DNA from 2 places in the Streptomyces sp. NPDC001903 genome. Region 1 is predicted to be linked to the other one. Evidence: riboswitches for the same ligand, from Rfam matches in the RefSeq annotation. Region 1 holds a riboswitch; the other holds the start of a gene.
What was found. A riboswitch is a leader RNA that binds a small molecule or an ion and turns the genes downstream of it on or off. The one in region 1 is predicted to bind S-adenosylmethionine.
Positions count from the first base shown of each region.

Region 1 (14,582 bases):
AGGACAAGAACGACAAGGGCAGCGCGACGGGCGGGCAGCAGTCCGCGCAGCCGCAGAACTCCTCGTCGGCCCAGCCGAGCCCCTCGCAGTCCGCGGAGGCCCCGCTGCCCAAGGCGGACGCCTCGGGCGCGGGCATGTCCCTCACGGGCGGCGCGCACCTGGAAGCCACCGTCCCGGGCGCGAAGAGCGCGGGCGGCCAGTACGTGGGCGGTCTGAACGCCGCCGGTGCCGCGGCGACTTGGACCGTGGACGTGGCCAAGGCGGGCCAGTACAAGCTGAAGATGGTCTACGGGGTGCCCGGCAAGGACGCCAGCACCACGCTGACCATCAACGGCGAGGCCCAGTCCCGGCCGATCAACATGAAGAACTTCTCCGGGGCCAAGCCGGGCGAGTGGGACAAGGGCTGGACCAACACCTGGTCGCTCGTGACGCTCAAGCAGGGCACGAACACGGTCAAGATCTCGTGCGAGGCCGGGAACCAGTGCGAGGTCAACCTCGACCAGCTCTGGCTCGAGAAGGGCTGACCGGCCCGCCCGCAACGGCCGGGCCCCAGGCCGCGTCCAGGCCGTGTCTTTCGGATCAGGCCGGGACGGCCTAGCGCGCCGTCAGCTTCACCGACCCCCGTACCTCCTCGTAGGTGCGGGGGTCGAAGTCTCCCGCCGTCGGGGCGTGGACCGTGGCCGCCGAGAGGGCGACCGCGCGGGTCAGGCGGGCCGGCCAGTCCAGGCCCTCCGTGAGGGCCGACAGCAGGCCCGCCACGGCGGAGTCCCCGGCTCCGGTCGGGTTGCCCGTCAGGGCGCGCGGCGGGGCCGCCTCCCAGGTGCCCTGGGCGGTGGCCGCCAGCAGCCCACCCGGGCCGAGCGAGGTCACCACGGCGTGCGCGCCGCGGCGGCGGGCGTCGCGGGTGGCCTGGAGGGGCTCGCGGGAGCCGGTCAGCTCGGCGAGTTCGGCGGCGTTCGGCTTGATCATCTCGGGCCGGGCGGCGACCCCGCGGCGCAGGGCCTCCCCGCTGGTGTCCAGGAGGACCGGGACCCCGGCCGCGCGGGCGGCCCGTACGAGCAGGGCGTACGCGCCCACCGGCACGCCCGGCGGGAGGCTGCCGCACAGGGCCACCGCGGCGGCCCCGGCCAGCAGCTCCTCGTAGCGCCCGAGGAAGGCGGCCCATTCCGCGGAACCGATCAGCGGGCCCGGCTCGTTGAACTGCGTGGTGTCCCCCGAGGACTCGTCGACCACGGCCAGGGTGCGCCGGGTGGTGCCCGAGCAGGGGACCAGAGCGTCCGTCACCCGCGGGGCGCCGGCGAGCAGTTCGCGTACGACGGCGCCCGTGCGGCCGCCCGCGAAGCCGGTCGCGGTGACCTCGTGGCCGAGCGCGGCCAGCACCCGGGCGACGTTGAGCCCCTTGCCGCCGGGCCGCTCGCTCACTGCGGTGACCCGGTGCGAGGCGTGCGGAATCAGCTTCGGTACATGGTGGGTGACGTCGAGTGCGGTGTTGAGCGTCACGGTGAGGATCATGGCAGGCCCCGGTCTCGGTGTGTGCCGGGATCATGCCAAACAGCAGTGCGGGCGGCCCAGTCCCGCGGGCCGCCCGCTTCCCTCCGTACCCGCCCGGACCAGCGCCGCGGCCTTCGTCAGACCAGCGGGTCGACGATCCACTCGCCGCGCCGCATGACGCCCTTGACGTCGAACTCGGCGTCCAGGACGACCAGGTCGGCGTACTTGCCCGGCTCCAGCGAGCCGACCTCGTCGTACAGGCCGATCAGCTTGGCCGGATTGGCCGAGATCGCCTGCACCACGGACTCGACGGGCAGCTTGTCCAAGGTCACCGACCGCTTGAAGGCGGTGTCCAGCGTCAGCGTGGAGCCCGCGATCGAACCGCCCTCGACGAGGCGGGCCACGCCCTCCTTGACCTCGACCTCCAGCGGCCCCAGGTGGTAGATCCCGTCGCCGAAGCCCGCCGCGTCCATCGCGTCGGTGATGAGCGCCACGCGGTGCGCGCCCGCGTGGTGGAAGGCCAGCTCCAGCATCGCCGGGTGCAGGTGGGTGCCGTCGTTGATGAGCTCGACGGTGACCCGCTCGTCCTCCAGCAGCGCGGCGATCGGGCCGGGCGCGCGGTGCTCCATGCCGGGCATCGCGTTGTAGAGGTGGGTGGCGACGGTCGCGCCCGCGTCGATGGCCTGGCGCGTCTGCTCGTACGTGGAGTCGGTGTGGCCGATCGCGGCGATGACCCCGTGCTCGGCCAGCAGCCGTACGGAGTCCAGCCCGCCGGGGAGCTCGGTGGCGAGGGTGAACATGCGGGCGGCGCCGTGCGCGGCGTCGATGAGCTTGCGGACCTCGGCCGGGTCGGGGTCGCGGAGCAGGTCCTCCTTGTGCGCGCCCTTGCGGCAGGGGTTGATGAACGGCCCCTCGAAGTGGATGCCGGCGATCTCGCCCGCCTGCGTCAGTTCGGCGAGCAGCCCGGCGCGGCGGGCCAGTTCGTCCAGGTCGCCGGTGACGGTGGAGGCGACGAGCGTGGTGGTGCCGTGCTCGCGGTGGGTCCGTACGCCCTTGAGGACCTCCTCGGCGGTGCCGGAGGTGAAGGAGGCGCCGCCGCCGCCGTGGTTGTGCATGTCCACGAAGCCGGGGACGAGCCAGTGTCCGGACAGGTCGACGGTCCGCGCGCCCTCGGCGGCGCTGCCGGCGATGCGCTCGCCGTCGACGATGACGCGGCCGCCCGCCACGGTCCCGGTGGGCAGGACCACCCTGGCGCCGGAGAGAACGGTGCTGTGTGCGCTTCCGGACATCAGGCAGGTACCTCCGTGGCGAGTAGGTCCCAGGCGAGCAGCCCTGCGCCCAGGCATCCGGCGGTGTCCCCGAGGGCCGCCGGAACGATGTCGGGCAGCCGCTGGAACGTCACGCGCTCCTCGACGGCCTTCCGTAGTGGTGTGAACAAGGTTTCCCCCGCCTCGGCGAGCCCGCCACCGATGATCAGCGTGCGCGGGTCCAGCAGGGTGATCGCGGTGACCAGGCCGTCGGCGAGGGCGCCGACGGCGGCCTGCCACACCTCGCGGGCGCGCGCGTCACCGGACTCGACGGCCTTGGCGCAGTCCGCGGCGTCCGCGGCCGGGTCGCCGGAGGCGGCCGCCCAGGCGCGGCTGACGGCGGAGGCGGAGGCGAGGGTCTCCAGGCAGCCGTACTGCCCGCAGCCGCAGGCGGGGCCGCCGGGGCGGACCACGATGTGGCCGATCTCGCCCGCGTAGCCGTGGGCGCCGGCCTCGATGCGGCCGGCGATGCCGATGGCGCCGGCGATGCCGGTGCCCAGGGGGACGAACAGGAAGCGGTCGGCGCCCCGGCCGGCGCCGATGCGGCCCTCGGCGAGCCCGCCCGTGCGGACGTCGTGGCCCAGGGCGACCGGGATGCCGCCGAGCCGCCCGCTGAGCAGCTCGCGCATGGGCACGTCGCGCCAGCCCAGGTTCGCCGCGTAGACGGCGATCCCGTTCTCGGCGTCGACGATGCCGGGGACGGCGACGCCGGCCGCGACGGCGGGCACGCCGAAGCGCTCGCGGCCGAGCCCGGACAGCTCGGCGGCGAACTCCAGGATCGTCTCGACGACGGCGTCGGGGCCCCGGTCGCGGCCGGTGGCGCGGCGCGCCTCGTACAGCAGCGTGCCGTCGTCGGCGATGAGGGCGGCCTTCATCCCGGTGCCGCCCACATCGAGGGCGATGACGTGCTTCACGGCGTGTTTCACGGGTTTCACAGGTGACAGTCTCGCGTGCTCGGCGGGGAAAGGTCTAGTCCATTGGAGGGGATTGTTGAGCGGCCATACAAAATCGAAGGCCTTGGTCGGGCGACGAACCGGACACCGTGCGTTCCGGATGTGGACGAGCCGCCAAAGTGGTGTAGACCTTACGTGGATCGTACGTACAACAAGGGGTGGATCGAGAACTGTGAAGGGCCGTTACCTGAGCCTGGCCGCGACCGGCGCCGCGCTGAGCCTGACCGCCGCGGCACTGACCGGCTGCGGAGCCGTGGGGAGCCTCACCGGGGACAACGAGGTGACCCTGCGGGTCGTGGCGGCCGACTACGGGGACAATCCGCAGAACTCCTCGGCGGGCTACTGGAAGGACCTCGCCGCGGGCTTCCAGAAGGACCACCCCGGCGTCAAGGTCGAGGTCAGCGTCTACTCCTGGTCCGAGGTCGACGCCAAGGTCGCGGAGATGGTCAAGGCCGGCAAGGCCCCCGACATCGCGCAGATCGGCGCGTACGCCGACTACGCGGCCGCCGGCAAGCTGTACACGGCGGAGGAACTGCTCTCCGTCAGCACCGAGGCCGACTTCCTGGCGCCGCTCGCGGACGCGGGCAAGGTCCGGCGGGTCCAGTACGGCATGCCGTTCGTGGCCAGCACCCGCCTGCTCTTCTACAACGAGAAGCTGCTGACGGACGCCGGGGTCGTGCCGAAGGACGCCAAGGGCGGCTGGCAGCCGAAGAGCTGGACCGACCTGGAGGCCGCCGCGAAGAAGCTCAAGGCGGCGGGCGTGGCGACGCCGTTCGCGCTGCCGCTGGGCCGCGAGGAGGCCCAGGCCGAGTCGATGATGTGGATGCTCGCGGGCGGCGGCGGCTACACCGACAACGAAGAGGCGTACGCGATCGACTCCGCGGACAACGTCAAGACGTTCGAGTTCCTGCGCGACAAGATGGTCGGCCAGGGGCTCACCGGAGCGCTCGAACCGGCCAAGACGGACCGGCAGGCGGCGTTCGACGCCTTCACGCGGGGCGAGGTCGGCATGCTCAACGGCCACCCCACGCTGGTGAAGCAGGCGGCGGAGAAGGGCGTGAAGTTCGGCATGGTGGCCATGCCGACCGCCGACGGGACCGAGCACCCCACGATGGGCGTCGCGGACTGGGTGATGGCCTTCAAGAACGGCCACCGCAAGGAGTCCGGGAAGTTCCTGGACTACCTGTACGAGGCGAAGAACGTGACGACGTTCACCAACAAGTACGACCTGCTGCCGGTCACGACGACCGGCTACCGGGCCATGGACGCCAGTACGGGCGGCTCCGCCACGCAGCTCAAGACCTTCCTGCAGGCGCTGCCGAACGCGCGGCTCTACCCGGTCGGCAAGAAGTCCTGGGCCGGGGTGAGCGAGGACGTCAAGCAGAACATCGGCAAGAGCGTCCAGCCGGGCGGGCAGCCGGCGAAGGTCCTGGAGGACATCGCGGAGTCGGCGCGCAAGGCGGACGCGCAGTAGACCGGGGGCGCGGCCGGGGCGCTGTCGGAGGGCGGCGTTAATCTGGCGGTATGACGGACGACGTGGGGCTGACGGCCACCGAGGCCGCGGTGCTCGCGTACGAGGGACGCACCTGGCCCGGGCCCGGGGCCAAGGAGCGCGCGATACGGGAAGGGCTGGGGATGACCCCGGTCCGCTACTACCAGCTGCTCAACGTGCTGATGGACGACCCGCGCGCGCTGGCCCACGCCCCCGGCACCGTGAACCGGCTGCGCCGCATCCGCGAGGCGCAGCGGGCGAGGCGCTAGGGGGTGTCCGCAAAGTAGCGCCGTGCGCCCGAAGGGCGGTCCCGCGGTGTCCGGTGCGTGCTCTCGGTGTGCCGGGCGGAAGCCGGTGTACTGGACGTACTCGGGATTTCGCCCGGTGCGCCGAGAGCGCGTGCCGGGCGCCGCGGGGCAGGCGGGACTTTGCGGACACCCCCTAGGGGGTGTCTCGCCGAGGCCCGGCGGCGGGGCGCCCGGGGTGCGTGCGCGCCGTAGCCGTGGCCCGGCGGGGCCGTTAGGGTCGTCCGTATGGGGAGCCATCCGCACGACTTGCCGATGCCCGTCACCGCTGCCGGACGCGAGGGCCTCGAAGCCCTGCTCCGCGCACCCCGCCGTTCCGTGGTCGCGCTCGACTTCGACGGCACCCTCGCCGAGATCGTCCCCGATCCGGACCAGGCGCGGGCCCACCCCGGAGCCGTCCCGGCCCTCTCCGCACTCGCCCCCGAGGTCGACTCGGTGGCCGTGATCACGGGCCGTCCGGCAGGCGTCGCCGTGCGCTACGGGGGCTTCGCCGGAGTTCCCGGGCTGGAGCACCTCGTCGTCCTCGGCCACTACGGCGCCGAGCGGTGGGACGCGGTGACCGGCATCGTCCACGCGCCGGCCGAGCACCCGGGCGTGGCCGCCGTACGGGCGGAGCTGCCCGGGTTCCTGGACTCCATCGGGGCCTGGCGCGGCACCTGGATCGAGGAGAAGGGCCGGGCGCTGGCCGTCCACACCCGGCGCGCCGCCGACCCGGACGCGGCCTTCGCCGCGCTGCGCGAACCGCTGGCCGAGCTGGCGGCGCGGCACGGGCTGATGGTGGAGCCGGGGCGGGCGGTGCTGGAGCTGCGGCCGCCGGGGATGGACAAGGGCGTGGCCCTGACGGAGTTCCTGGCGGAACGGGACGCGGAGGCGGTCCTGTACGCGGGCGACGACCTCGGCGACCTCGCCGCGTACTCCGCGGTGGAGAAGCGCCGGGCCGACGGGCTGCCTGGGCTGCTGGTGTGCAGCGGCTCGGCCGAGGTGCAGGAACTCGCCGCCCGCGCCGATCTGGTCCTGGACGGCCCGTCCGAGGTCGTCGCCTTCCTGGCGGCCCTGGCCGGGGCCATCCGCTCCTGACGCCCGGGTGCCGCGCCCGCGGCGCCCGGTGTCCGGTACGCACGCACCCACGGGCCCGGGTACCCGGGTACCCAGCCGGTTTTTGAGTACGCGCGCTCATGATCCGCCGCCCGGCCGCTCCTATCGTCGACCGCATGGACACGGACCCGACCCCCGACACCGAGACCGCCGCGAGCACCCGCGGCTTCACCGGCTGCGCGGTGGCGCTGCTCGTCGCCGCCGTTCTGGCCCTCGTGGGAGCCACGGCGCTGGCCGAGATCGGGAAGGGCCTGCAGGGCGGCGGGCACCTCGACAACGGCGCCACCTCCGGCAGCGTGTCGGACCCGCTCGGCGCCGGCGCGACCGCCCGGTACATCGACGACCTGGAGGTCACGGTCGGCAGGCCGCGCCGCGAGGCCGGAGGCGCCTACCGCTTCACCGTCACCTACGCCAACGGCACCGACGAGGTGCTGAAGCCGGGCGGCGGGTCGAAGAGGACCGCCACCAGCACCATCGCCGACGCCCCCGTCGTCGTGCGGCCGGGCAGGTCCTCCGACGGCCACCCGTCCGACTCCACGCTGACCTGGCTCAACGAGGACGAGGCGGCCGCGGCCCTCATGCCGCCCCTGGCCGAGGGCGGCAAGCGGACCGTCCAGGTGAGGGTCGTGCCCGACAGGCGGGGGACCCCGGTCACGGTCGAGGTCCGCCCCCCGTCCGCGAGCTACCGCGAGAGCGCGTACTGGCAGTTCGACCTGGACTGACCCGGCCTGATCGGCAAGACGCCCCCTAGACCTCGCGGAGGGCGTCCAGCTGGGCCGTGAACCAGTCGGTCGGGGGGAGTGCCGTGGCGGCGGCGGCCAGGCGCTTCGTGCGCTCCAGCCGCTCACCCGCCGGCATGGACAGCGCCGCGTGCAACGCCCGCGCCGTCGCCGACACGTCGTACGGGTTCACCGTCAGCGCGTCCTCGCGGAGTTCCCCGTAGGCCCCCGCCCCGGTCGACAGCACCAGCGCGCACCCCGCGTCCGACACCACCGGGATCTCCTTCGCCACCAGGTTCATCCCGTCCCGGACGGGGTTCACCAGCGCCACGTCGGCCAGCCGGTACGCGGCCAGGGAGCGGGCGAAGTCGTCCTTCACCGACACCAGCACCGGCTGCCAGTCCTCCGTGGCGAACTCCTCGTTGATCCGGTCCGCCAGCTCCCGCACCGCCTGCGTGTAGGACCGGTACACCGCCAGGTCCTGGCGGGAGGGGTACGCCGAGGCCAGGTGCACCACCCGGCCGCGCCACTCGGGGTGCTCCGTCAGCAGCTCCCGGTACGCCAGCAGCCCCCGGATGATGTTCTTCGACAGCTCGGTCCGGTCCACCCGGACGATCGTCTTGCGGTCCCCGACCTCCGCGCGCAGCGCCGCCAGCTTGTCGCCGACCTCCGGCCGGTGCGCCAGCGCCCGCAGCTCGTCCTCGTCCACGCCCAGCGGGTACACGGCCACGTCCGTGTGGCGCGTGGGCCCGCCCGCCCTCCGGTGCTGAACCCCGCGCCGCGGGTCCCCGGTCGGGCGGGCCGTGCCGCTCGCGTCGTCGATGTGCGCGCCGGCCGTGAAGGCGTCCGCCCACGCCCAGGTGTGGAAGCCCGCGATGTCCGCCCCGAGCATCCCCCACACCAGCTGCGAGCGGATGTCGTCGGGGAGCATGCCCAGGAACTCCGGCGAGGCCCACGGGGTGTGCGTGAAGTGGCTGATCCTCAGATCGGGCCGCAGTTCGCGCAGCTCACCGGGGACCAGCGCCAGGTGGTAGTCCTGCACGAGCACGGCCGCGCCCTCGCCCGCCTCCTCGGCCAGCGCCACCGCGAAGGCGTGGTTGTACGCGACGTACGAATCCCACTGACGGCGGAACCCCGCGTCGAAGACCGGCTCGCGCGGGATGTCGTACAGGTGGTGGTGGGTGAACCACAGCACCGAGTTCGCGATGCCGTTGTACGCGTCGTCGTACGTCGTGGGATCGATGTCCAGCATCCGGACGCCGGGCTCGGAGACGCCCCGGCGGACCGCCTCCCGGTCCGCGTCCGACAGCGCCGCGCAGATCCACAGCGCCTCCGGCTGGCGGGCGAGGGCCGCGGAGAGGCCGGAGACGAGTCCGCCCCCGCCGCGCCGGGCCGTGAGGGTGCCGTCGTCGTCGAGTGCGTAGGAGAGCGGGCCGCGGTTCGCTGCAACGAGTACCTGGGAAGCCATGCGGCGAACCTAGCCCGGGGCCCGCCCGCTCAAACGTCAGTTCCCTCACGCCACCCGGCGGCCGGAGTACTCCTTGATCCCGGCCATCGGCGGACGCTCCTCGGTGTCCACGGGGTACGTGCGCGGCACGAACCCGTCCGGACCGCGCTCGAACTGCGTCAGCTCGGGCCGTGTCAGATGGCCGCGCGAGAGCCGCAGCTGAGCCGTCCGGTAGATCGCCGCGGCCATCCGGCCGAGCGCCTGGCCGTCCTGGTGGCGGTGGAGCCGTACGCCCACGTCCACCTGGGCCAACGCGTCCAGTCCGACGGTGTGCAGCGCGTCCACCAGCAGGCCGAGCTCGACTCCGTACCCGACGGGGAAGGGCAAACGTTCCAGCAGGGTCCGGCGCACGGCGTACTCGCCGCCCAGCGGCTGGACGAAGCCGGCCAGCTGCGGCCAGTGCAGATTGAGGAGGGGGCGGGCGACCAGCTCGGTGACCCGGCCGCCCTGGCCGGGGGCGTCCCCGAGCGGGCGGTCGTACATCGCCTTGACGAACTGCACGTCCGGCTCGGTCAGCAGCGGGCCCACGATCCCGGACACGAAGGCGGAGGAGAAGTCCCGCAGGTCGGCGTCGACGAAGCAGACCACGTCCCCGGTGGTCGCCAGCAGCGAGCGCCACAGCACCTCGCCCTTGCCGTGCGCGGCCGGGATCCGCGGCAGGATCTCGTCGCGGTGCACCACCCGGGCGCCGGCCTTCGCGGCCACCTCGGCGGTCCGGTCGGTGGAGCCCGAGTCGATCACCAGCAGTTCGTCGACCAGCGGCAGCGGCAGCCCGTCGATCAGATCGCGCCGGATCACCTCGACGATCGCGCCGACCGTCTCCTCCTCGTCGAGCGCGGGCAGGACGACGCTCACCGTGGTGCCGGCCGCCCGCTTGGCGGACAGCAGCTGGTCGAGCGGTCGGTCGGCCGCGGACCAGGAGCGGTCCGCGAACCAGCGCTCCACCTCTTCCAGCACGTTCAGCACTCCCTGCTCGTCCGTCGGTCGTCCGCCGGTCGTCCGTCACTCCTCGGCGGTTTCGGCCGAAAAGTGATCCATCTCGCGGTTCGGACGGCTGTCTCAACCACCCGGACCTTCAGTTACAGTCTTGAACAACGCGAAGGACCACCGCATGCCGGGGGTCCCCGCGCACAAACGCCCGGACGCGCCGCAGAGCGCGCGGCCCGGTGCCATACCGCTCATCCAGAGGGGCAGAGGGACACGGCCCGTTGAAGCCCCGGCAACCCTCCAGTCGGTTCTCGCGCTTGCTTGCAGCAGCGGGGTCCCCGGCTAGGGAAGGTGCCAATTCCGTCTCATGGCGAAGTGCGCCATGGGGAAGATGAGGAGAAAGGGCCTCGCCATCATGGCTGCACAGACTGTTGCCACCTCTGTCGATCTCGGACCTGCCACCGGCCTCTCGTGTCGTGAGTGCGGTACCCGTTTCGAACTCGGACCCATCTTCGCCTGCGTCGAGTGTTTCGGTCCGCTGGAAGTCGCCTACGACCTTCCCACCGGTGACCCCGAGGCGCTGCGCGCGGCGATCGAGGCCGGCCCGAACAACATCTGGCGCTACGCCCCGCTGCTGCCCGTCCCCGCCGACGTGGCCTCCAAGCCCAGCCTGAACCCCGGCTTCACCAAGCTCGTGGACGCGGCCAACCTGGCCAAGGAGCTGGGCGTCACCGGCAAGCTGTACGTGAAGGACGACTCCGGCAACCCGACGCACTCCTTCAAGGACCGCGTCGTGGCCATCGCCGTCGAGGCCGCCCGCGCCTTCGGCTTCACCACCCTGTCCTGCTCCTCCACCGGCAACCTGGCCGGCGCCGTCGGCGCCGCGGCCGCCCGGGCCGGCTTCCGCTCCTGCGTGTTCATCCCGCACGACCTGGAGCAGGGCAAGGTCGTCATGGCCGGTGTGTACGGCGGCGACCTCGTCGGCATCGAGGGCAACTACGACGACGTCAACCGCTTCTGCTCCGAGCTCATCGGCGACCCGCTCGGCGAGGGCTGGGGCTTCGTCAACGTCAACCTGCGCCCCTACTACGGCGAGGGCTCCAAGACGCTGGCGTACGAGATCTGCGAGCAGCTCGGCTGGCAGCTGCCCGACCAGATCGTCATCCCGATCGCGTCCGGCTCGCAGCTCACGAAGATCGACAAGGGTCTGCAGGAGCTGATCAAGCTCGGCCTCGTCGAGGACAAGCCGTACAAGATCTTCGGCGCGCAGGCCGAGGGCTGCTCCCCGGTCTCCACCGCCTTCAAGGCCGGCCACGACGTGGTCCGCCCGCAGAAGCCGAACACCATCGCCAAGTCGCTGGCCATCGGCAACCCGGCCGACGGCCCGTACGTCCTGGACATCGCCCGCCGTACGGGCGGCTACGTCGAGGACGTCACCGACGAGCAGGTCGTCGAGGCCATCAAGATCCTCGCGCAGACCGAGGGCATCTTCGCCGAGACCGCGGGCGGCGTGACCGTCGGCGTGACGAAGAAGCTCATCGAGAACGGGCAGCTCGACCCGGCGCTGACCACGGTGGTCCTCAACACCGGTGACGGCCTCAAGACCCTGGAGGCGGTGGCCGCGGACAGCGGGCAGACCGCCACCATCCGCCCGAGCCTGGACGCGTTCCGCGCCGCCGGCCTGGCCTGATCCACACCTGCAACCCGGAAAGGCAGTAGCGCCATGAGCGTCAACGTCCGCATCCCCACCATCCTGCGCACCTACACCGGCGGCCAGGCCGAGGTCACCGCCGAGGGCGCGAAGCTCTCCGAGGTCATCGCCTCCCTAGAGGCGAACCACCCGGGCATCGCCGCCCGCGTCCTGGACGACCAGGGCAAGCTGCGCCGCTTCGTGAACGTCTACGTCAACGACGACGACGTGCGCTTCGAGGGCGGTCTGGACGCGCTGACGCCGGACGGCGCGGGTGTCTCGATCATTCCCGCCGTCGCGGGCGGCTGCTGACACGCGAAAGCCCAGAATTACCCCCTCCGGTAAAAGCGGAGGGGGTAATTCTGCTTGGTTGGGCGCGGTAGAGTTGGGGAAGTCCCCTCCGCTGTTCTTGCCCGCCGCATATGAGCGGGTCGCGTGATGGTTGACATTGAGTCAATGTGCGAGTGCGGTATGGGGCTTTGGCGAGATATGCCGGGTCCGAGTTGCCCGGGAATATGCCAACTTTTCACTCTATTTCAATGTATCCCCGTGTCCAGAATTCTCGTCGGATTGACCTGTTGCAGACAGCAGCGGTGCAGATACATTCAGCCCCGGTCGAGGCGTTCCGGCGCAAGTTCTGACCCGGGACCGCGAAGTGCGGTCCTGCGCAAGGGCCAGTAATAGGGGAGTTAGGCATGGCTCAGGGCACCGTCAAGTGGTTCAACGCGGAGAAGGGCTACGGCTTCATCGCGGTCGACGGTGGTGCGGATGTGTTCGTCCACTACAGCGCCATCCAGATGGACGGGTACCGCACCCTTGAAGAGGGTCAGCGGGTCGAGTTCGAGATCTCGCAGGGCCAGAAGGGTCCGCAGGCGGACATGGTCAAGCTCGCCGTCTAGCCCCGGCGCGACCGACCACCGACGCATACACACGAAGGGCCCGTACCTCGGAGGAGGGGTACGGGCCCTTCGTGCTGCCCGGGATCCGGCCGGGGGTCCGGCCCGGGCGCGGGCCGGACGCGGGCCGGGCGTTCACCCAAGCCGCTTGCACTCGGAGGGGTCGAGTGCTAATCATTGGCGTTAGCACTCTCCTGGTGAGAGTGCTACTACACAGGACCGGGTCGGTGAGGCCCGCAGGGTCCGGCGGGAAGGAACCGCCGGGCACGCAGGCCGTCCGTCGCGGGCGCGGGCGCGGTCCGGAGCAATCCAACCCTCCCCTCGTACCGACGGTGCAGGGGGAACCCCAGTCCTGGAGGACCACTTCAGATGGCCAAGATCATTGCGTTCGACGAGGAGGCCCGGCGCGGTCTCGAGCGCGGGATGAACCAGCTCGCCGACGCCGTCAAGGTCACCCTCGGCCCCAAGGGTCGCAACGTCGTCCTTGAGAAGAAGTGGGGTGCCCCCACGATCACCAACGATGGTGTCTCCATCGCCAAGGAGATCGAGCTCGAGGACCCGTACGAGAAGATCGGCGCCGAGCTGGTCAAGGAAGTCGCCAAGAAGACGGACGACGTCGCGGGCGACGGTACGACCACCGCCACCGTGCTCGCCCAGGCGCTCGTCCGCGAGGGCCTGCGCAACGTGGCCGCCGGCGCCAACCCGATGGCCCTCAAGCGCGGCATCGAGAAGGCCGTCGAGGCCGTCTCCGCCGCCCTGCTCGACCAGGCGAAGGATGTCGAGACCAAGGAGCAGATCGCTTCCACGGCCTCCATCTCCGCCGCCGACACCCAGATCGGCGAGCTCATCGCCGAGGCCATGGACAAGGTCGGCAAGGAAGGCGTCATCACGGTCGAGGAGTCCCAGACCTTCGGTCTGGAGCTCGAGCTCACCGAGGGCATGCGCTTCGACAAGGGCTACATCTCGGCGTACTTCGCCACCGACATGGAGCGTATGGAGGCGTCGCTCGACGACCCGTACATCCTGATCGTCAACTCGAAGATCGGCTCGGTCAAGGACCTGCTGCCGCTCCTCGAGAAGGTCATGCAGTCCGGCAAGCCGCTGCTGATCATCGCCGAGGACGTCGAGGGCGAGGCCCTGTCGACCCTGGTCGTCAACAAGATCCGCGGCACCTTCAAGTCCGTCGCCGTCAAGGCCCCGGGCTTCGGCGACCGCCGCAAGGCCATGCTCGGCGACATCGCCATCCTCACGGGCGGCACGGTCATCTCCGAGGAGGTCGGCCTCAAGCTCGAGAACGCGGGCCTGGACCTGCTCGGCCGCGCCCGCAAGGTCGTCATCACCAAGGACGAGACCACGATCGTCGACGGTGCCGGTGACAGCGACCAGGTTCAGGGTCGCGTCAACCAGATCCGCGCCGAGATCGAGAACTCCGACTCGGACTACGACCGCGAGAAGCTCCAGGAGCGCCTCGCGAAGCTGGCCGGCGGCGTGGCCGTCATCAAGGCCGGCGCCGCGACCGAGGTCGAGCTCAAGGAGCGCAAGCACCGCATCGAGGACGCCGTTCGCAACGCGAAGGCGGCCGTCGAGGAGGGCATCGTCGCCGGTGGTGGCGTGGCCCTGCTCCAGGCCTCCGCGGTCTTCGAGAAGCTCGAGCTCTCGGGTGACGAGGCGACCGGCGCCAACGCCGTGAAGCTCGCCCTGGAGGCCCCGCTCAAGCAGATCGCCGTCAACGGTGGTCTCGAGGGTGGCGTCGTCGTGGAGAAGGTCCGCAACCTGACCGTCGGCTGGGGCCTGAACGCCGCGACCGGCGAGTACGTGGACATGATCGCCGAGGGCATCATCGACCCGGCGAAGGTCACCCGCTCCGCGCTGCAGAACGCGGCGTCGATCGCGGCCCTCTTCCTCACCACCGAGGCCGTCATCGCCGACAAGCCCGAGAAGGCCGGCGCGCCGGCCGGCGGCGGCATGCCGGGCGGTGACATGGACTTCTGATCGGCCCCCGGCTGATCGGCTGTTCTTCGACCGAGGGCGGCACTCCCCATGCGGGGGGTGCCGCCCTCGGGCGTTTCCCGGCCCCCTAGAAGCCGGTGGTGTCGAGCTCGAAGCCGAAGGGCTCCGGGATCTGCAGGGGCTTGCCGAAGGACACCGTCGTACGGGAGCGGTATCCGTTCGGAGAGGGGTCCCGGAAGCAGGTGATCTC
Region 1 is NZ_JBIASZ010000014.1:95,674-110,255, forward strand. It holds gene ACFYZS_RS27955 (CBM35 domain-containing protein) at 1-524, shown strand, start outside; gene ACFYZS_RS27960 (1-phosphofructokinase family hexose kinase) at 595-1,512, opposite strand; gene nagA (N-acetylglucosamine-6-phosphate deacetylase) at 1,629-2,780, opposite strand; gene ACFYZS_RS27970 (ROK family protein) at 2,780-3,712, opposite strand; gene ACFYZS_RS27975 (extracellular solute-binding protein) at 3,924-5,225, shown strand; gene ACFYZS_RS27980 (DUF3263 domain-containing protein) at 5,276-5,512, shown strand; gene otsB (trehalose-phosphatase) at 5,777-6,625, shown strand; gene ACFYZS_RS27990 (hypothetical protein) at 6,760-7,365, shown strand; gene ACFYZS_RS27995 (trehalose-6-phosphate synthase) at 7,391-8,830, opposite strand; gene ACFYZS_RS28000 (glucosyl-3-phosphoglycerate synthase) at 8,876-9,826, opposite strand; SAM riboswitch class I at 10,045-10,194, shown strand; gene thrC (threonine synthase) at 10,212-11,486, shown strand; gene ACFYZS_RS28010 (MoaD/ThiS family protein) at 11,520-11,798, shown strand; gene ACFYZS_RS28015 (cold-shock protein) at 12,182-12,385, shown strand; gene groL (chaperonin GroEL) at 12,752-14,374, shown strand; gene ACFYZS_RS28025 (Uma2 family endonuclease) at 14,460-14,582, opposite strand, start outside.

Region 2 (14,582 bases), on a different contig from region 1:
GGCCCGGCACCGGCGCACCGAAGTCCGTTCGTACGGATGACGGCGCGCCGGCGGCGGCCGCGCGTCAGGCGGCCGACGACAGCCGGGAACGCACGAGGCCCGCCAGGGCGTCCGCGAACTCCACCGGGTCGACCGGAAGGGTCACCGCCGCGTCCGCGCGGCTCCAGGTGGCCAGCCAGGCGTCCTGCGGACGCCCCATCAGCAGCAGTACCGGCGGGCACCGGAAGATCTCGTCCTTGATCTGCCGGCACACGCCCATGCCGCCGGCCGGGACCGCCTCCCCGTCCAGCACGCAGACGTCGATCCCGCCCGCGTCCAGCTCGCTCAGGACGGCCGGGAGCGTGGCGCATTCCACGAACTCGACCGGCGGCAGGTCGGCGGCCGGCCTGCGCCCGGCCGCCAGCCGCACCTGCTCGCGGGTGCTCGCGTCGTCGCTGTAGACCAGAACCCGTGCAGTCGACCGCATTTCGTTCCTCCACGGTGCCGTGAATCACGTTGATGTTGCGCGGGATGCTACTCCGTCCGACCCGGTGTCAACATCGGTTCGGACAGCCTCGCCGATGAAGGTCCCGGGGCCGATCTGATGGGCCGTTCGGGCCTTGCACACGCCCCTGACACTCCGAACGGCACCCCCCGGGGTGAGGGCGGGATAAGCGACCGACATAATGTCGGTCGTGGCGACAGCAACGACAGTAGATACCGGGCACGCGCACCCGACGGTCAACCGGCCGAACCTCGTCAGCGTCGGAACCATCATCTGGTTGAGTTCCGAGCTGATGTTCTTCGCGGCCCTCTTCGCGATGTACTTCACCCTGCGATCCGTGACAGGTGCCGAGTACTGGTCAGAGCAGGCTTCGGCCTTGAATCTGCCCTTCTCGGCGACGAACACGACGATCCTGGTGCTTTCCTCCCTCACCTGCCAGCTCGGCGTTTTCGCCGCCGAGCGCGGTGACGTGAAGAAGCTCCGGTCGTGGTTCATGATCACATTCGTCATGGGTGCGATCTTCATTGGCGGCCAGGTGTTCGAGTACACCGAGCTGGTCAAGCACGAGGGCATGTCTCTCAAGTCAGGTCCGTACGGCTCGGTGTTCTACCTGACCACCGGCTTCCACGGTCTGCACGTGACGGGCGGTCTCATCGCCTTCCTGCTGGTCCTCGGCCGGACGTACGCGGCCAAGAGGTTCACCCACGAACAGGCCACGTCGGCCATCGTCGTGTCCTACTACTGGCACTTCGTCGATGTCGTCTGGATCGGCCTCTTCGCGACGATCTACCTGATCAAGTAGCGAACACGTCACCGGGCAAGACCCGGCACTCCATCCAGAAACACCGACGCAGAAGATCCTGACACCGGGGTAATCCGTGAAAAAGCTCTCCGCACGACGACGCCATCCGCTGGCGGCGGTCGTCGTTCTACTCCTCGCGCTGGCGGCCACTGGGGGGCTGTACGCCGCCTTCGCCCCCGCGGGCAAGGCGCAGGCCGATGAAACCGCCCAGTCCCTCGCCATCGAGGAGGGCAAGAAGCTCTACGCCGTGGGCTGCGCAAGCTGCCACGGAACCGGCGGTCAGGGTTCCACTGACGGCCCCAGCCTGGTCGGCGTCGGCTCCGCGGCCGTCGACTTCCAGGTGAGCACGGGCCGCATGCCCGCCCAGCAGCCCGGCGTGCAGGTGCCGAAGAAGCCGGTCATCTACGACCAGGCGCAGATCGACCAGCTCGCCGCCTACATCGGCTCCCTCGGTGCCGGCCCCATCGTGCCGACCGAGAAGCAGTACGACCCGGCGGGCGCCAACATCGCCAGGGGTGGTGAGCTCTTCCGCAACAACTGCGCGCAGTGCCACAACTTCACCGGCGAAGGCGGCGCGCTGACGAACGGCAAGTACGCCCCGAACCTCGAGGGCGTCTCGCCGAAGCACATCTACGAGGCCATGCTCACCGGCCCGCAGAACATGCCCTCCTTCCCGGACAGCACCATGCCGACGAAGGAGAAGAAGGACATCATCGCGTACCTCCAGCACGTGAACGGCGATGAGTCGACCAGCCCCGGTGGTCTCAAGCTCGGTGGCCTCGGCCCCGTCTCCGAGGGTCTGTTCGGCTGGATCTTCGGTCTGGGTGCGCTGATCGCTGTCGCCGTCTGGGTCGCGGCCCACACCGCTAAGGCCAAGAAGTCATGAGTAGCCAAGACATTCCCGAAGAGAAGCACCTGCCGAGCGAGCAGGGCGACGCGCACCACGGTGGCGTAGCAATCGCGGACGACCCGTTCGCAGACCCGGGCCTGCCGGTCCACAAGCCCCGTATCCAGGACATCGACGAGCGGGCCGCGAAGCGCTCCGAGCGCACCGTGGCGATGCTGTTCACGCTGTCGATGCTGGCCACGATCGGCTTCATCGCCTCGTACGTGACCCTCCCGGTCGACAAGATCGTCTACATCTTCCCGATCGGGAAGGTGAGCGCGCTGAACTTCGCGCTCGGTCTGACCCTGGGCACGGCCCTCTTCTGCATCGGCGCGGGCGCGGTCCACTGGGCCCGCACCCTGATGTCCGACGTCGAGGTCGCCGACGAGCGCCACGAGATCGCGGCGCCGCCGGAGCTCAAGGCGAAGGTCATGCAGGACTTCGCGGACGGCGCGCAGGAGTCGGGCATCGCCCGCCGCCCGCTGATCCGCAACACCATGCTGGGCGCGCTGTCGATGCTGCCGCTGTCCGCTCTCATGATCATGCGCGACCTGGGCCCGCTGCCCGAGGAGAAGCTGCGCAAGACCGTGTGGGCCAAGGGCAAGCTGCTCATCAACGACAACACGAACGAGCCGCTGCGTCCCGAGGACGTGCTGGTCGGTTCGCTGACCTTCGCCAGGCCCGAGGGCCTGGAGGAGGCGCAGCACGACTTCCAGACGCAGATCGCCAAGGCCGCCCTGATGATCGTCCGCATCAAGCCGGAGGACATCAAGGACAAGCAGGAACTCGAGTGGTCCCACGAGGGCATCGTGGCCTACTCGAAGATCTGCACCCACGTCGGCTGCCCGATCAGCCTGTACGAGCAGCAGACCCACCACGTGCTCTGCCCGTGCCACCAGTCCACCTTCGACCTCTCCGACGGCGCCCGAGTCATCTTCGGTCCGGCCGGCCACGCGCTTCCGCAGCTGCGGATCGGCGTGAACGGTGAAGGCTTCCTCGAAGCGCTCGGCGACTTCGAAGAGCCCGTCGGTCCTGCATTCTGGGAGCGCGGATGAGCACTGCCACTGACACGAAGCGCTCGGCGCCCTCCAAGGGCGAGCGGGTAGCGGACTGGGCCGACGGACGCCTGGGCATCTACAGCCTGGCCAAGTCCAACATGCGCAAGATCTTCCCGGACCACTGGTCCTTCATGCTGGGTGAGATCTGCCTCTACAGCTTCATCATCATCATCCTCACGGGTGTGTACCTGACGCTGTTCTTCCACCCGAGCATGAACGAGGTCGTGTACCACGGCTCGTACGTGCCGATGCAGGGCGTCCAGATGTCCGAGGCTTTCGCCTCGACGCTGGACATCAGCTTCGACGTCCGCGGTGGTCTGCTGATCCGCCAGATCCACCACTGGGCGGCGCTGATCTTCGTCGCGGCGATGCTCGTGCACATGATGCGCGTGTTCTTCACCGGCGCGTTCCGCAAGCCGCGCGAGGTCAACTGGATCTTCGGCTTCCTGCTGCTGGTCCTCGGCATGTTCACCGGTTTCACCGGTTACTCCCTGCCGGACGACCTGCTCTCGGGCACCGGTGTCCGCTTCATGGAGGGCGCGATCCTGTCCGTGCCGATCGTCGGCACGTACCTGTCGTTCTTCCTCTTCGGCGGCGAGTTCCCCGGCGGCGACTTCGTCGCGCGGTTCTACTCGATCCACATCCTGCTGCTGCCCGGCATCATGATGGGCCTGCTGGTGGCCCACCTGATCCTGGTCTTCTACCACAAGCACACCCAGTTCGCGGGTCCCGGCAAGACGAACAACAACGTCGTCGGCATGCCGCTGCTGCCGGTCTACATGGCCAAGGCCGGAGGCTTCTTCTTCCTGGTCTTCGGTGTCATCGCGGCCATCGCGGCGATCGCCTCGATCAACCCGATCTGGGCGCTCGGCCCGTACCGGCCGGACCACGTGTCCACCGGCGCGCAGCCCGACTGGTACATGGGCTTCTCCGAGGGCCTCATCCGTGCGATGCCCGGCTGGGAGATCAACCTCTGGGGCCACACGCTCGTCCTGGGCGTGTTCATCCCGCTGGTGATCTTCCCGCTGGTCCTGGCCACGATCGCGGTGTACCCGTTCATCGAGTCCTGGGTCACCGGGGACAAGCGCGAGCACCACATCCTGGACCGCCCGCGCAACGTCCCGACCCGTACGGCCTTCGGTGTGGCCTGGCTGACGTGGTACGTCATCCTGCTGATCGCCGGTGGAAACGACATGTTCGCGCAGTACTTCCACCTGTCGATCAACAACATCACGTGGTTCGCCCGCATCGGCTTCTTCGTCGGCCCGGTCATCGCCTTCGTCATCACCAAGCGGATCTGCCTCGGCCTCCAGCGCCGGGACCGGGACAAGGTGCTGCACGGTCGCGAGACCGGCATCATCAAGCGCCTGCCGCACGGTGAGTTCGTCGAGGTCCACGAGCCGCTGACGCAGGGCAAGCTGCACACGCTGACCGCGCACGAGCAGTACAAGCCGGTCGAGATCGGCCCGACGGTCGACGAGAACGGCGTCGAGCGCAAGGTCGGCCGCATGGAGAAGCTCCGCGCGAAGCTCAGCAAGGGCTACTACGCGGAGGACAGCCAGATTCCGAAGCCCACGGTGGAGGAGTACAAGGAGATCCAGAGCGGCCACGGCCACCACTGATCCCGCTTGAGGGACTGATTCAGGTCAGTCCTGGTGTCGCCACGGCAAGAGCCCCGTCCAGTGTCCGGACGGGGCTCTTTGCCGTCCCCGGGGCTGGATAGGCTGAACCCCTTACCTTTCGACGTGGAACCCGACATCGGGTGGCCGACCAACAGCAGGAGCGGACCATGAACGTTGCGACCCCGGCAGGCGGCGACAGCGTGGCGGCCCGCGGCTGGCCGGGCGTCCTCGACGCCCTGCTGACCGGTCAGGACCTGAGCGCGGACGAGACCGCCTGGGCCATGGACCGGATCATGCGCGGGGAGGCCACGGACGCCCAGATCGCCGGCTTCGTGGTGGCGCTGCGGGCCAAGGGGGAGACGGTCGCGGAGATCAACGGCCTCGTACGGTCGATGTACGGGCACGCCAACCTGATCGAGGTGCCGGGCCGGACGGTGGACATCGTCGGCACGGGCGGCGACGGGGCCAAGACGGTCAACATCTCGACGATGTCCTCCATCGTGGTGGCCGGTACGGGCGCGAAGGTGGTCAAGCACGGCAACCGGGCCGCGTCCTCCGCGAGCGGCTCCTCGGACGTGCTGGAGAAGCTCGGGGTCAACCTGGACCTCACCCCGCAGCGGGTGGTCGAGGTCGCGGAGGAGGCCGGCATCACCTTCTGCTTCGCGGTGAAGTTCCACCCGGCGCTGCGGCACGTGGCGGCGGCGCGCAAGGAGCTGGGCATCCGGACCACGTTCAACTTCCTGGGCCCGCTGACCAACCCGGCGCGGGTACGGGCACAGGCCACGGGCGTGGCGGACGCGCGGGTGGCCCCCATCGTGGCGGGCGTGCTGGCGGAGCGGGGCTCCTCGGCGCTGGTGTTCCGCGGGGACGACGGCCTGGACGAGCTGACGACGACGGCGACCTCCCGGGTGTGGTGGGTCCGCGACGGCCGGGTGCAGGAGCAGTCCTTCGACCCGCGCGACGTCGGCATCCCGCTGGTGGACGTCTCGGCGCTGCGGGGCGCGGACGCCTCGTACAACGCGGACGTGGCCCGTCGGCTGCTGGCCGGCGAGCCGGGCCCGGTGCGCGAGGCGGTCCTGCTGAACTCGGCGGCGGCCCTGGTGGCCCTGGATCCGGGTACGGAGCCCCTGGAGGACCAGATCCGCGCCGCGATCGCCCGCGCGGCGGAGTCCATCGACTCGGGCGCGGCCAAGGCGGCGCTGGACCGCTGGGTGGCGGCCAGCAACGCGTAGCCACTGATCGTTTCCGGCCGGGGCCCCGGTTCCGCGTATCACCATGCGGACCGGGGTCTTGCGCGTGGGGGATCTTGTGGCAGGATGCTGACCAGGTCACGAGTGACAGCGTTTTGGCCCCGGCTTGCTGTCCGGCAACCCTCCTTCCGTGGCGGGGTGCCCCGGGTGATGACCAGGTCGCAGGCAGAAAGGCCTGCGGCAAGCGCGGATCCCTCGACACCAGGGGTCCTGGTCTCTCGAGGAGCTTTTCCGTGAGCAAGCGAATGCGATAGGGCGACTCCGCCCCTTCTTCACCCTCCGTGCGGTCCCGAGTCGTCCGCGCGTCGAGGCAGTTCCCGTACCACTGGCCGTGTGCCGATGCGCCGTCGCGCACCCGCGCATCCGTGCACCCGTGTACGGGCTTTCCGAAGCCATTCAGCCTGTCCTGCCGGGAGATACCGCCATGTCCACGTACCCGAACACCGCCGCCGCCGCCGTCGTCGTCACCGCAACCGCCACCGCCGACCCCGCCTGTGCCGAGCCGCTGCCGGTCCTCGGCCGGGACGTCACCGTGCCGCTCGTCACCGGCGGCGAGGTGACGTACGCGGCCCTCGACTACGCGGCCAGCGCCCCGGCGCTGCAGCGGGTCTGGGACGACGTCGCCGCGTACGCCCCGTACTACGGCAGCGTGCACCGCGGTGCGGGCTACCTCTCCCAGCTGTCCACGGACCTCTTCGAGCAGAGCCGGGCGACGGTCGCCGAGTTCCTCGACTGCCGTCCGTCCGATCAGGTGATCTTCACCCGGTCCACCACCGACTCGCTGAACCTGCTCGCCGCCGTGCTGCCGGCCGGCTGCCAGGTGTTCGTCTTCGAGACCGAGCACCACGCCTCGCTGCTGCCGTGGGGGGACGCGCAGGTCACCTACCTCAACGCGCCGCGGACCCCGGCCCAGGCGGTGGAGACCCTGGAGCGGGCGCTCGCGGAGCGCGATCCCCACGGTCCGGCGCTGGTCTGCGTCACCGGCGCGTCCAATGTCACCGGTGAGCTGTGGCCGGTGAAGGAGCTCGCCGCCGCGGCGCACGCCCACGGCGCGCGGATCGTCCTGGACGCCGCCCAGCTGGCCCCGCACCACCCCGTTTCCGTGCAGGAGCTGGACGTGGACTGGGTGGCCTTCTCCGGGCACAAGCTGTACGCGCCCTTCGGCTCGGGCGTGCTGGCCGGCCGCGCGGACTGGCTGCAGCAGGCGGAGCCGTACCTGGCCGGGGGCGGCGCCTCCCGCAAGGTCGCCCGCCGCGCGGACGGCGGCGTCGACGTCGAGTGGCACACGACGGCGGCCCGCCACGAGGCCGGCTCCCCGAACGTGATCGGGGTGTACTCGATCGCCTCCGCCTGCAAGGCGCTGACCGAGGCGGGCTTCGAGGGCCTCGTCGCCCGCGAGCGGCACCTGATCTCCAAGGTTCGGGACGGCCTGGCCGAGGTCCCGGCCGTCCGGATCCTGTCCCTGTTCGGCGACGAGGCCCCGCGGGTCGGCGTCATCTCCTTCGTGGTGGACGGCTGGAACAGCTCGCACTTCGCGGCGGCGCTGTCGGCGGAGTACGGGATCGGCGTCCGCGACGGCCTGTTCTGTGCCCACCCGCTGGTCCGCACCCTGCTGGGCAGCGAGCCGCAGGCCCAGGGCGAATGCGGAGCCCCCGAGGCGGCCCCGGGCGAGCGCTCGCTGAACGCGATCCGGGTCAGCTTCGGCGCCGGCACCCCGGACGAGCACGTCGACCGCTTCGTCGGCGCCGTGAAGGAGCTGGTGGCCGACGGGGCGAAGTGGCGCTACCGCACCGAGGAAGGCCGCTGCGTCCCGGCCGTATGAGACGGTACGGACCATGACGTACTGGGATCCGATACCGACGCTGCGCGCCTGCGCGGAGGGTGAGCCGCTCCCCGGCCTGGCGCAGTGGGTGCCCGTCTACAACGCGTCGTGGGGTGCCTGGCCCGACGCGTGGCCGGAGCGCAACTGGCGCAACGTGCCCGGACCGTTCTACGGGGCGGCGACCGACACGTGCTGGGTGGGCCGCGGGGTCGCACCGGATCACATCCTGTACGACGACGAGTACGGCCAGGAGTTCGTCTACCGCCAGCCGCGCACGCCCGAGGAGACCCACCGGGTCATGGCCGCCGCCTGGCAGGACCCGATGGCCGGCTTCGAGTGCGACGGCGATGCCCACTGGACCCCGGAGCTGGTCCGGGACTGGTGGCGCGACCGGGGCCGGGTCCGCGCGTGGGCCGACGCCCTGGACCGGACCTGGTCCGTGTCGCAGGACGAGCACCGGCGCGAGGCCGCCGCAGGGGCACGGGCGTACGTCGCCCACATCGACCACGGCCTGGGCGACTACCTGCGCGGCTACCTGTTCTGGCTCCAGGAGGCCCGCCCCGCGCGGCCGGGGGAGGCCCTGCCCGCGCTGTGAGGGCCGCGCCTGCTGCTACGCGTCGAGGCCGATGGCGAAGGCCGCTTCCAGGTCGTGCTGGGAGTAGGTGCGGAAGGCCACGTGGGTGTCCGTCGCCTCGACGCCCGGGATCTTGCTGATGCGGCCCGGGATGATGTCCGCCAGGTTCTCGTGGCGGGCGACGCGGACCAGCGCGATGAGGTCGTACGTCCCCGTGACCGAGTAGACCTCGCTGACGTTGTCCAGCGCGGCGATGGACTCGGCGATCTCGGGGATGCGGTCCACGCTGGTCTTGATGAGCACGATCGCGGTGATCACGGCTGGCTGTCTCCCTCGGTGGCCGTCGCTGGTCGCCTCACTCTAGTCGTACGCCGATAGCGCACCCACGCGTAGACGAACCCCAGCGAGAAGCCCACCAGGTGGGCGAGGTAGGCCACCCCGGGGCCGCTGCCGGCGCGGTGCGCCGCCACCCACTGGAGGGCGAACCAGAACAGCAGGACCAGCCAGGCGGGGAAGCGCAGGGGGAGGAAGAGCAGGAAGGGGAACAGGCTCGTCACGCGGGCGCGCGGGAACAGGCACAGGAAGGCGCCGAGCACCGCGGAGATCGCGCCGGACGCACCCACCAGCGTCTGCGCCGACGAGGCGTTGGCCGCCGCGTACGCCGCCAGTGCCAGGTAGCCCGTACAGATGTAGAACGACAGGAACTCCGGCCGCCCCATCCGCTCCTGGGTCATCACGCCGAAGACGTACAGGAACAGCATGTTGCCGAGCAGGTGCAGCCAGCTGCCGTGCACGAACAGGGCGGTGAGCGGTGTCAGCAGGGCCCGCACCGAGCCGGTGAAGAGCTCGTCCGGGACCACGCCCCAGCGCCGGAAGTACGCGGTCCCCGTCTCCACCAGCCGCTCGCCCGTCCCGTAGGAGGGGTTCAGCCCCGAGGCGGGGCCGCACAGGAACACCACGCAGCAGCCGGCGATCAGCGCGTGGACGACCACCGGGCCCCGGGCGGCCTCCCGGAGGGCCTGCCACTTTACGATCATGCGATCGAGCATGACCCAAGCGAACCCGCCCGGAGCACCGGCAGGCCGTAGGGTTACGTGCTGCGGTCCGGCGATTGACGCGGACGGCGGCTTTAATTGAATCAGCTACGAAGGAGAGAGCGGCCTGATGACGGTTCCCCTGCCGACCGACACCACCCGGTGGCGCTGCACGCTGTGCGGCAACCTCACGCGTTTCGACGTCACTCGTTCGTCGAAGGTCGTGGAGTACGTCCACCTGGACCTTGCCGGGGAGCCCAAGGTCGAGGAGCGCGAGGTGGTCAATGAGACCATCGAGTCGGTCCGCTGCCGGTGGTGCAACGCGGTGGACCAGATCGAGCTCGTGGACAGGCCGGGCGCGGACTCCTGACGGAGCCCCGCCCACAGGTGAATGACGGTAGGGGTGACGGATTGTGGAGCCAGCAAGCGGCGCTGAGCCGGCCGACGCGGCCGGCGACGCCGCCGAGGTGCTCGACCGCCCGCTGCCGGAAGGCGTGCGGCGCCGGGTCGTCGCGCTCGTCTCGGACGCCTTCGGCGGACTGACGGTCGCGGACCTCCCGGCGCAGCTGCGCCAGTACGCCCGGTTCACCCCGACCCGGCGCGCCAAGTTCGCCGGCAACGCGATGGCCGCGGCGGTGGAGACGGATGCCGTCTTCCGGGGCCGCGTCGCCGAGAAGCTGCGCGAGGCGCAGGCCGAGCTGACCGGTGCGCTGGAGTCCGGCGCCCCGCCCGCCGCCGCGGACCCGCTGGACGTGGCGGCGGCCGCGTACGTCCTGCGCCCGGCCGGCTGGGTGAAGCTGGTGGCCGCCGCGGGCGAGGAGGCGCAGCGCGCCGACGCCGAGCGGGTCGGCGAGGAGACGCGGCGCGAACTGGACCGGCTGCGCGAGGAGCTGGCCCACGCGCGGGACGCGCAGCGCCTGGGCGGAGAGCAGGTGCGGGCCGAGCTGGACGGGGCGCGCAGGGAAGCGGAATCGCTTCAGCGCAAGCTGCGCAGCGCCCAGAGCGATGTGAAGCGCGGCGAGGCGGCCCTGCGCAAGGTCACCGCCGAGATCGACGGGATCCGGGCCGAGGCGGCCGCGCAGGTCGCCGCCGCCGAGAGCGAGACCCGGCGCCTCAAGTCCCGCCTCGCGGAGGTGGAGACGGCGCTGGAGACCTCCCGCCGGGCCACCCGCGAGGGCCGCAGCGTCGAGGACATGCGGCTGCGGCTGCTGCTGGACACCGTGCTGGACGCGGCCCAGGGGCTGCGCCGCGAGCTGGCGCTGCCGCCGGTCTCGACGCGGCCGGCCGACACCGTGGACGCGGTGGAGCCGGGCCGGATGACCCCGAAGGACATCGCGGCGCGCGCCCTGTCGGAGACGGATCCTGCGCTGCTGGACCAGCTGTTGGCGCTGCCGCAGGCCCATCTGGTGGTCGACGGCTACAACGTGACGAAGACCGGCTATCCGACGATGCCCCTGGAGAAGCAGCGGCTGCGGCTGCTGGGCGGGCTGTCGATGCTGGCCGCGCAGACGGGCGCGGAGATGACCTGTGTCTTCGACGGCGCGGAGCTGGCGGCCCCGGTGCTGCTCGCGCCGCCCCGCGGGGTGCGGGTGCTGTTCTCCAAGCCCGGTGTGACGGCGGACGAGCTGATCCGCCAGCTGGTGCGCGCGGAACCGCCCGGCCGGCCGGTGGTCGTGGTCTCCACCGACCGCGAGGTGGCCGACGGCGTGGCGAAGGCCGGAGCCCGGCCCGTGACGTCCGCTTTGTTGCTGAAGCGGCTTTCGCGCGTTTCGTAACTCCTCGGTGGAATGCCCGTTTTGGCGAGGCCGACAGGGAACGTACCGTCAAGTGCCCTGCACAGAGCGTGGGCTGTAGGTAAAGAACCTGGTCGGCAGCCAAGTTTTTTCCCGGCAGGATTTGAACTGATCACAGCGAGGTCACTAGGGTCGGCTCAAACCTTCGTGCGGTAGGTCACCCATTCGGGGTGCCGGCGGGGTTGTCGCCGAGCTGCGTTCCCTTCGGCGGCTCTAGGAAGAAGGAGCTCGCCTTCGTGGCGTCCCACCGTCGACCCAAGCAGCCGACCCGCACTCGTGTGACCGTGCTGACCGCCACGGCCGCCGCGGCCGTCGCCCTCTCCGCCCACGGCGCCTCCGCCGCTCCGGCCCAGCCGAGCAAGGACGAGGTCAAGTCGAAGGTCGACGCCCTCTACGAGGAGGCGGAGCAGGCCACCGAGAAGTTCAACGGGGCCAAGCAGCGCCAGGAGAAGCTCGAGAAGGAGATAGGCCAGCTCCAGGACCAGGTCGCCCGCGGCCAGGACGAGCTCAACCAGCTGCGCACCACGCTGGGTTCGATGGCCAGCGCCCAGTACCGCACCGGCGGCATGGACCAGTCCGTCGCCCTCTTCCTCTCCGGCGACCCCGAGACCTACCTCGACAAGGCCTCCACGCTCGAGCAGTTGAGCGGCAAGCAGGTCGAAGCCGTTCAGAAGATCCAGGCCAAGCAGCGCTCCCTCGCGCAGCAGCGCCAGGAGGCCTCCGGCAAGCTCGCGGACCTCGACGCCACCCGCAAGGAGCTCGGCGAGAAGAAGAAGGCCTCGCAGGACAAGCTCGCCGAGGCCCAGGCCCTCCTCAACACCCTGACCGCGCAGGAGCGCGCGGCCATCAAGGACGAGGACTCCCGCGCCAGCCGCGGCGCCGGCGACCGCGTCGACCTCGGCGACGTCAAGGCCTCGGGCCGCGCCGGCGCCGCGCTGGCCGCCGCCAAGACCAAGCTGGGCAGCGCGTACGTCTCCAGCGCCACCGGCCCGAACGCCTTCGACTGCTCGGGGCTGACCCAGTGGGCCTACAAGCAGGCCGGCGTCAGCATCTCGCGCACCACCTTCACCCAGATCAACGACGGCACGCGCATCGGCCAGAGCCAGCTGCAGCCCGGCGACCTGGTGTTCTTCTACTCGGACCTGCACCACGTCGGCCTGTACGCGGGCAACGGCCAGGTCCTGCACGCCTCCAACCCGCGCGGTGGCGTCAAGTACGAGGCCATGGGCAACATGCCGTTCCAGTTCGGCGTCCGCGTCGGCTGACACGCCCCGAGGGCATCGCGCCCTCCGCGGGACGCGCCGTACGCCGCCCATCCGGGCGAATTCCGCGGCTCCGCTGTGACCACACGCCCCGCCGGTGACCTGCGTCTCCGGCGGGGCGTCGGCGTGCGCGCCCTCCGGAGGTCGTTGGCCGGGGTGTGGCGGCGCGGTTACTGTCTGCCAGCGCGGAACCCGGCACACGGCCGTCCACGGGGGGCGGACCCGGTCCCGCGCAGCGGAAGGGAGCGGTTCCAGTGGCGTCCCATCGTCGGCCCGGGCTCGGCAGCCTCGACAGGAACACCAAGGTCACCGTCCTGACCGCCGCCGCGGCCACCGCCGCCGCAGCCATGACGGGCGCGACGGCGAGCGCGGCCCCCGCCCTGCCGCAGGAGCCCGCGGCGAGCGCCCGCGCCCAGGTCGACCGGCTCTTCGAGGAGGCCGAACAGGCCACCGAGCGCTACAACCGGGCGGGCGAGCGGGCCGACCGGCTCCGCACCGAGATCGGCCGGGCCCAGGACGCACTGGCCCGCGGCCAGGACCGCATCAACACCATGCGCGGCCTCCTCGGCACCTTCGCCGGAGCCCAGTACCGCTCCGGCGGCATCGACCCCGCCGTCGAGCTGATGCTCTCCGAGAACCCGGACGAGTACCTCGACAAGGCCTCCCAGCTCGACCGGCTGACGGACCGCCAGGCCCGGCAGCTCGACGAGCTGCGCAAGGAGCAGCGCCGGCTGGGCCAGCAGCGCCACGAAGCCTCGCAGAAGCTCGCCGAGCTCGACACCGTACGGGCCGACGTGGCCCGCCAGAAGCGCGCCGTCACCGCCAAGCTGGCCGAGGCCCGCCGGCTCCTCAACGCCATGCCCACCCAGGAGCGGGCCGACTTCGAGCGGGCCTCGCGCTCGGGCGGGCGCCCCGACGGCCTGCCCGAGCCGAACTCCCTCGGTCCCTCCTCCGGCCGCGCCGCGACCGCCGTGATGGCCGCCCGGGCCGCCGTCGGCCGCCCGTACATCTGGGGCTCCACCGGGCCCTCCGGATTCGACTGCTCCGGGCTGATGGTGTGGTCGTACCGGCAGGCGGGGGTCTCCCTGCCGCGCACCTCGCAGGCCCAGCGGTACGCGGGCCGCCAGGTCCCGCTCTCACAGGCGCAGCCGGGCGACCTGGTCACCTACCGCTCCGACGCCAGCCACGTCGGCATGTACGTCGGCAACGGCCAGGTCGTGCACGCCCCGTACCCGGGGGCGCGGGTTCGCTACGACCCGGTCGGGATGATGCCGGTGTCCTCCGTGACCCGTCCCTGAGCCGCCCCCGGCCCGGGCCCTGCGTACGATCGTCGGATGTCCCCGGTCCGTCGGCCCCTCCTCGTGCGCGCACTGCCGCTCCTGCTGAGCGTGCTGCTCGCCGGATGCGGGTCGCCCGCGCCGCGGGACGCCGCCGAGGGGGACATCCGGGAGGCCGTCGCCGCCTGGTCGCGGACGCCGCCCGCGCAGCTCGCCGGGATCCCGCTGGAGGGATGGGCGTACGAGGTGTCCGCGGTCCGGCGCAGCGGCGAGCGGGCCACCGCCCGGGCGGAACTGCACTACCGGCTCGCCGGCTACGACGCCGCCCCGGCCGGTTCCGCCCGCGAGGTGCTGCTGAGCCGCGAGGGCGCGCAGGGCGGGGCGTGGAGGGTCACCGGTGACCGGGCCGCGCCGGGCGCGCCGCCGCAGCTGTGGGACCAGGGCCCGGTGGAGGCGGTCAAAGGCGCCCACGCGCTGGTGCTCGGCGTCGGAGCGTCCCCGCAGACCCTGTCCGAGATCGCCGCGCAGGCCGAGCGGGCGGTGCCCGCGGCGAGCGCGGCCTGGCCCGGGGCGTGGGCGGGCCGGGTGGTGGTGCTGGTGCCGGGCTCGCTGGAGCGGATGGCGCAGCTGCTGGGGCGGCCGGCCGCCGAGTACCGGGGCATGGGCGCCGTCACCACGGGCCGGGTGGGCGCCGGGGCCGCCCCCGCCGACCGGGTCG
Region 2 is NZ_JBIASZ010000010.1:204,268-218,849, forward strand. It holds gene ACFYZS_RS23065 (hypothetical protein) at 65-466, opposite strand; gene ACFYZS_RS23070 (heme-copper oxidase subunit III) at 666-1,286, shown strand; gene ACFYZS_RS23075 (c-type cytochrome) at 1,363-2,172, shown strand; gene ACFYZS_RS23080 (Rieske 2Fe-2S domain-containing protein) at 2,169-3,227, shown strand; gene ACFYZS_RS23085 (cytochrome bc complex cytochrome b subunit) at 3,224-4,852, shown strand; gene trpD (anthranilate phosphoribosyltransferase) at 5,020-6,084, shown strand; SAM riboswitch class IV at 6,179-6,295, shown strand; gene ACFYZS_RS23095 (aminotransferase class V-fold PLP-dependent enzyme) at 6,527-7,924, shown strand; gene ACFYZS_RS23100 (ferredoxin) at 7,938-8,519, shown strand; gene ACFYZS_RS23105 (Lrp/AsnC ligand binding domain-containing protein) at 8,535-8,816, opposite strand; gene ACFYZS_RS23110 (rhomboid family intramembrane serine protease) at 8,813-9,535, opposite strand; gene ACFYZS_RS23115 (hypothetical protein) at 9,663-9,902, shown strand; gene ACFYZS_RS23120 (NYN domain-containing protein) at 9,943-11,307, shown strand; gene ACFYZS_RS23125 (NlpC/P60 family protein) at 11,562-12,590, shown strand; gene ACFYZS_RS23130 (NlpC/P60 family protein) at 12,842-13,885, shown strand; gene ACFYZS_RS23135 (hypothetical protein) at 13,922-14,582, shown strand, end outside.
Region 2: it holds a riboswitch for S-adenosylmethionine, as region 1 does, so the genes downstream of both, ACFYZS_RS23095 (aminotransferase class V-fold PLP-dependent enzyme) here and thrC (threonine synthase) in region 1, are expected to answer to the same signal.